2 regions of the Rhodopseudomonas boonkerdii genome follow, and region 2 is predicted to be linked to the other one. Evidence: predicted binding sites of a transcription regulator. Region 2 holds the regulator's gene; the other holds the start of a gene.

Region 1 (3,408 bases), 440 kb from region 2:
AGTCATGCGCTAGGACGTTCAAAGCCGCTATCTTCTTCGACAGGCCCCGCCGGCATCGGACGGGGCTTTTGTTTTGGCCTCGCCTGCCGTGCGCAACAGCAGGAGTGACCGATGCCAATCCAATTCACACCGCCAGCAACCGGGACCGGCGATGCCGCCGCACCATCGGCGCTGCGGGCCGCCGCTTTCTTGAAGCCGTGCTGGCACTGGTTTCAGGAGCAGTGCCGATGCCGCGAGCCAGGCATCTCGCTGCATGATCTCAGCGAAAGAGAACTGATAGATATCGGCATGACGCGCGCGGAGATCGACCACATCACCGCGCATCGTCGCCTCGATCGGCTTCGCGATGGCATGGCATATCCTTGGATGTGCTGAAGCACCGAAGCCTAATTAGCGGCCGGCGAACACCACCGTGTGCATGACGCGCCCCGGCACCATCGTGAACAAGCCGGCGATCACCAGCGCGCCGATGAAGATCGACACCATCGTGATGGCATGCGCGCGCACGCGGTGCCGGCGCGCGTGAAGGACGCCGACCACCAGCATGATCGGCGTAAGGATCGAGAGCAGATGGATCGGGCTCCAGTCACGCCACAGCCGATAGCTATCGCCATGAATCCAGAACGAGCTGATCGCCGTAATGGCCAGCAATAGCACCCATAGCCAGCCCATCACCCGATGCGACAACGTGCCCTTGGGGGCAGCGAGTTGAACGACGCCAAGCGCAAATCCTGCCATGGCTGCGAAGGCATGCAACGGGATCGGCGCGGCGGCATCGAGCAGAGGCTGGAGCGACATGTGATCACGGATCCAAGAGAATGATGCAAGCAATTCTCGCACAAATCTTTCCAATGTAAAGATATCGCGCTCATCCACATTGCGGCAGCCATCGCGCCCATTCATCCACCCGAAAAGAAAACGCGCCGCGAGCAATCGCTCGCAGCGCGCCGAGGTGTCGTTAGCAATGCGGTGGATCAGAACGGGATGTCGTCATCCATATCGCTGCGACCGCCGGCCGGCGCGGCGGCCACGCGGCGCGGCGGCGGGCTGGACTGGCCGCCGCCAAAACTGTCGCCCATGTCGTCGCCGCCATAGCCGCCACCACCGCCCGAGCCCCCGCCGCGGCCGTCGAGCATGGTCAGCGTCGCGTTGAACCCCTGCAGCACGACTTCGGTCGTGTATTTTTCAGCACCGGACTGGTCGGTCCATTTGCGGGTCTGCAACGCGCCCTCGATGTAAACCTTGGCGCCCTTCTTCAGATACTGCTCCGCCACCTTGGCGAGCCCCTCGCTGAAGATGACCACGCGATGCCATTCGGTTTTCTCCTTGCGCTCGCCGGTTGCCTTGTCGCGCCAGGTATCCGAGGTCGCCACCGTGAGATTGACCACCGGATTGCCGTTCTGCATGCGGCGGACCTCGGGATCCTTGCCGAGATTGCCGACCAAAATCACCTTGTTGACGCTACCCGCCATGCCACTCTCCTAACTCTCGAATCTGAATTGCTGATCGGATGCCGACGTCCAAGCCCGGCACCAAAGTGCCGGCTGTGCGCAACCGTGCCGATATCGACCCTATACGGTCCGTCCCCGCGGGACGTCCCCGCACCGCGGGTTATCCACCACGACGTCACTCTAGTATGTTCCCTTAATGTTCTCAAGCAGCAGAATTCGCGCGACGGTATCGTGGCAGCGCGGGGCAGACGGCCCCGTGAACTCCAGCGCACCCGATTCGTACAACCGGCCTAGGCAACTGTTTCCGCTTACCTTTTACTTACGTCCAATCCAAGGACAACGTATGCGAGTGTGGCTTTTAAGTGACTGCATTTTGACGGGACTCGCCTATAGTCCAACCAGGGATTGAATTCGGCGTTCACGCCGGGGGAATGGTTTCGCTGCGAAACCGCACTGGGGAGACTTCAGATGAAGAAGATTTTGCTTGCTTCGGCTGCCCTCGTTGTTCTCGGCGCTTCTGCGGCTTCCGCCGCTGATCTGGCTGCCCGCCCCTATACCAAAGCTCCGCCGATGCCGGTCGCCGTCGCCTACAACTGGTCCGGCTTCTACGCCGGTGTCATGGGCGGCTATGGCTGGTCCGACCGTTACCGCATCGATGGCTTCGCGTTCACCACCAATGACATCAAGGGTGGCTTCGGCGGCGGCACCATCGGCTACAACTGGGCGATCCCGGGCGGCAACTGGCTGTGGGGTCTCGAAGTCGATGCCGCGGCATCGGACATGAAGTACAGCGACACCATTCTCGGCATCGTCACCGTCGAGGACAAGATCCGCTCGTTCGGCAGCGTCACGGGACGTCTCGGCGTCACCGCCGGCGCGGCGCTGTTCTACGCCAAGGGCGGTTACGCATGGGCTGACAACCGCATTTCCATCGCCATCCCCGGCGCTTCCGCCTCGCAGAGCAAGGTTCACTCGGGCTGGACCGTGGGCGCCGGCGTCGAATACATGTTCGCACCGAGCTGGTCGCTCAAGGGTGAATATATGTATGCCGATTACGGCAACGCCGCCTATGGCGACCCGAATGTCGGCTTCACCAATGTGGGCCTGACCACACACACTGTGAAGGGCGGTATCAATTACCACTTCAACTGGGGCGGCCCGGTCATCGCCAAGTACTGAGCTTCGAAAAACAAGTCTTCGAAAGGCCGGCAGCAATGCCGGCCTTTTTCTTTGCCCGCTATTTGCCCGCGCCCTTTCCGAAAGCAGGTCTCCTCTGCACCCCCACGGCCAACAAAGTGCTGGAGACCGCGCGAGAGCACTGGAAATCCCTCCCCGTTCTTCCTATGTTCCGGACACACTCAATTCGGCGTTGATCCCGGTGCCCCGGCGAGACGCGCCCGCATGTGGCGCGCACGGCGTGCCGGGGAATGCATTGCGATGGATGAAGTCATCAAGGCGAGGCGGCAACAGGCTGCAGCGAACATGCGCAGCATCACCATCCGCGGCGCCCGCGAGCACAATCTCAAGAACATCGACCTGACGATCCCGCGCGACAAGCTGGTGGTGTTCACCGGCCTGTCCGGCTCTGGAAAATCGTCTCTCGCCTTCGACACCATCTATGCCGAGGGCCAGCGCCGTTACGTGGAGTCGCTGTCGGCCTATGCCCGGCAGTTCCTGGAGATGATGCAGAAGCCGGATGTCGACCAGATCGACGGCCTGTCCCCCGCCATCTCCATCGAGCAGAAAACCACCTCTAAGAATCCGCGCTCGACCGTCGGCACCGTCACCGAGATCTACGACTATATGCGCCTGCTGTGGGCGCGCGTCGGCATTCCCTATTCACCGGCGACGGGCCTGCCGATCGAAAGCCAGACCGTCTCCATGATGGTGGACCGCGTGCTGGCGATGCCGGAAGGCACGCGGCTCTACCTGCTGGCGCCGGTGGTGCGCGGCCGCA
Region 2 (3,408 bases):
GTGCTGATCGCAATCATGGTCGATCGCCGCGCCATCACCTTTCGCACGTTGGCGATCGCAGCGCTGATCGTGCTCGCCATCACACCGGAAGCGCTGGTACATCCGAGCTTTCAGATGTCTTTTGCTGCGACGCTCGGTCTCGTCGCCTTGGTCCAGATCGGGATGCCCGCGCTGTTTGCGACATCGGAAAGTTCGATCATGGCACGGATCGCGCTGTGGGGCGGGCGCGAACTTGCACTGCTGCTGCTGGCTTCGTTGATCGCCGGTCTCGCGACGATGCCTTACGCGGCCTACCATTTCCATCGCATCACGCCCTACGGGATCGTGGCCAATCTGCTGGCGATGCCGGTGGTGTCGGCGCTCGTGATGCCGGCGGGGCTGCTCGGTCTTCTCGCCATCCCGTTCGGCTTCGACAGCGTGTTCTGGCAGATCATGGAGCTTGGCCTTCAATGGATGATCTTTGTGTCCAAATGGGTGGCCGGATTGCCAGGCGCGATCGGCCGGGTGCCCGCCTTCGGGACAGGACCGTTGGTCCTAGCCAGCTTCGGCATTGTCCTTCTGGCATTGCTGCGGACGCCGCTACGCTATGCGGGCGCGATCGCTCTGGCGATGGCGATGTTCTGGGCCGCATCGACAAAGCAACCCGATGTCCTGATTGCCGCCGACGGTCATAGCGTGGCTGTGCGCGGGCGCGACGGGCGGCTGCATGTGATGCGGAGCGCCAAAGATGCGTTTCAGGTGAAGGAATGGCTGGGCGCGGATGCAGACGCAAGATTGCCGACAGATGCATCGCTCGGCCATGGTGTATCGTGCGACCCGTCGGGCTGCGTCACGGCCCTCGGCGACGGGAGCCTGATCGCGCTGACATTGCAGGCAGACGCATTCAGCGACGATTGCGCGCGAGCCGCGGTGATTGTCACAGCCCGTCAGCCGCCGGCCGATTGCAGGGCGATGGTGATCGATCGCGAGACTCTGCGAGTTCGGGGGGCAACGGGCCTGTATCGCTCCAGCGACGGCTTTGTTATCGAAGCTTCCCGCGCTCGCGGTCTCGATCGCCCCTGGGCACGCGCCCCGCTTGAGGCCATTGGATCAGAAGCACCGACCGACAGTTCGCGATCCCGGCCGGTCGATGCAACGCCGGCGGAGACGGATCTCCAGCCCGACGAGCAGTGAGCGCGCTCAGTAGCGGCGATAGAGGCCGGTGAGCTTACCCTGGATGCGGACACGGTTCGGCGGCAGGATGCGAACCTCATAGGCCGTGTTCGCCGGCTCCAGCGCGATGGACGCGCCGCGGCGGCGGAAGCGTTTCAGTGTGGCTTCCTCGTCGTCGATCAGGGCGACGACAATGTCGCCGGTATCGGCGCTGTCGGACTTCTGGATCAGTGCCATGTCGCCATCGAGAATACCGGCGTCCTGCATGGAATCGCCTCGTACTTCGAGGGCGTAATGTTCGCCGCTGCCGAGCATGTCCTGCGGTACGCTAATGGAGTGGCTGCGGGTCTGCAGCGCCTCGATGGGCGTTCCGGCTGCTATCCGGCCCATGACAGGCACCGAAATGGTGCGACCGCCGTCATCGTCGCTCGCAACAGGGGCGGGGGTGGACCGGTTCTTGCCGAGATTTCCCTCGATCACGCTCGGCGTGAAACCCCGTCGAGCGGCCGGTGCAGCCGTGTTCAATTCTGGCAGCTTGATCACTTCGATCGCGCGGGCGCGGTTGGGCAGGCGGCGGATGAAGCCGCGTTCTTCCAGCGCGGTGATCAGCCGATGGATTCCCGATTTGGAGCGCAGATCCAGCGCATCCTTCATTTCGTCGAAGGAAGGGGGGACGCCGGCTTCCTTTAGCCGCTGGTCGATAAAACGGAGCAGTTCGTATTGTTTGCGCGTGAGCATCTGAAGCCATCCTCAGTTGGCAAGGCCATCAAGTGACGGTGGTCGGGCCGCCGCGTGTGTTTCAGGACCTCGCGATTGGTGGCCGGTGAGGCCATCAGGCGAGGCAGTCACGAGTTTGGGCACTCTCGATTTCACTAAGCCACAGAATCTCGAAACAAATCATGAACGGACCCTATCTGTTCCGTAGATGTTCCGCAATCACTAATTTCGCTTCAAAGATGCGGTTTATCGACCGGATTTTGGCTCAGAGAATTCGTTCGGACAGCGGCATCGGCGGCGGCGGCGTGGTCGCGCCGGCAGCGAGCGAGCGCTGTACCATTACCGTGTCGGCCCAGCGACCGGAGCGATAGGCGACACCGGAAAGAACGCCCGCACGGACGAAGCCGAAGCGGTCGTGCAGACCGAGGGAGGCGACGTTATCGGCGTCGATATAGCCGATGATCTGCCTGAAGCCGGCGGCTGCGCAGACGTCGATCAGTTCGCGCAGCAACCTGGCACCCACGCCTTTGCCGGTGTGTTCGTGATGCACATAGATCGAGTGCTTCACCGCATAGCGATAGGCCGGACGCTTACGAAACTGAACCACATAGGCGTAGCCGACCACTTCGCCGCCGCGCGTCGCCACGATATGGGGGAAGCGCTTGTTCTTCAGGTTCTTGCGGCGATCGCGCAGATCGTCCGGCTGCATCGCGTCGGCATCGCTGACGCCTTCTTCCACACCCTGGCGGATGTGACGGCGATAGATCGCGAGCATGGCGTCCACATCGCTGTCACGCGACGGGCGAACGACGATCGGTGTTTCGGTCTCTGCCTGTAAAGTCACTTCCGTGGATCCCGCTCTTGGGAAACCACGTAAGTATGGAGCCGGATGCGTCCGCTGGCATCCACCTTTCGATAGACGCCCTGGATTTCGACGTCGAAGCCCGGGAAGGTGTTGAAACAGGTCTCGAACATCTTGAGATAATCAATCATCGGCTGCGCGCGCTCGGTGAGGCGCTCGCCCGGCACGATGGTGGCGATGCCGGGCGGATAGACCACGAAGGGCGTGGTGGCGATGCGGCCGGTAATCTCGTCGATAGGCAGATAGTCGACGTCGTTACGCACCAGGAGACGCGCGGCATCGTGCGGTGACATCGCGATCTCCGGCATGTGCTGATCCATGAACTGCTTCGCCTGCAGGCCGCTCACGTCGGCCGCGCGATAAAACTTGTGCATGTCGGCGCAAAGGTCGCGCAGGCGTACGCCGGCATAGCGGGCCGGACGGCGGCGCGCGAATTCCGGAATTACGTCTTCGAGCAGAGCATTGTCGTCATGGAATTTCTTGAAGGCCACGAGGCCCGACACCAGCGTGCCGGCCTTGCTGGCCTCGACGCCGGGCGTGAGCAGGAAAAGGAGCGAGTTGAGATCGTTCTTTTCCGGTACGATCTGGTTTTCGCGCAAATATTGCGCGACGACCGGTGCCGGAATGCCGTGTTCGGCATAGCCGCCGGTGGCACGATCGAAGCCCGGCGTCAGCAC

What was found. Region 2 encodes LexA, which represses DNA repair genes until DNA is damaged. Its sites were predicted from a motif close to TGTTCNNNNTGTGTTCNG; they were not measured.
Region 1: a site for LexA is predicted at 1,638-1,655, ahead of E0H22_RS14885 (single-stranded DNA-binding protein). Genes of this name have one in related genera too.

The regions. Positions count from the first base shown of each region.
Region 1 covers NZ_CP036537.1:3,256,139-3,259,546, forward strand. Annotated here, with positions in the region: gene E0H22_RS14875 (DUF1127 domain-containing protein) at 112-375, shown strand; gene E0H22_RS14880 (DUF2306 domain-containing protein) at 391-798, opposite strand; gene E0H22_RS14885 (single-stranded DNA-binding protein) at 975-1,472, opposite strand; gene E0H22_RS14890 (outer membrane protein) at 1,920-2,630, shown strand; gene uvrA (excinuclease ABC subunit UvrA) at 2,889-3,408, shown strand, end outside.
Region 2 covers NZ_CP036537.1:2,815,404-2,818,811, forward strand. Annotated here, with positions in the region: gene E0H22_RS13050 (ComEC/Rec2 family competence protein) at 1-1,173, shown strand, start outside; gene lexA (transcriptional repressor LexA) at 1,180-1,890, opposite strand; gene E0H22_RS13060 (GNAT family N-acetyltransferase) at 2,135-2,644, opposite strand; gene E0H22_RS13065 (Orn/Lys/Arg family decarboxylase) at 2,710-3,408, opposite strand, start outside.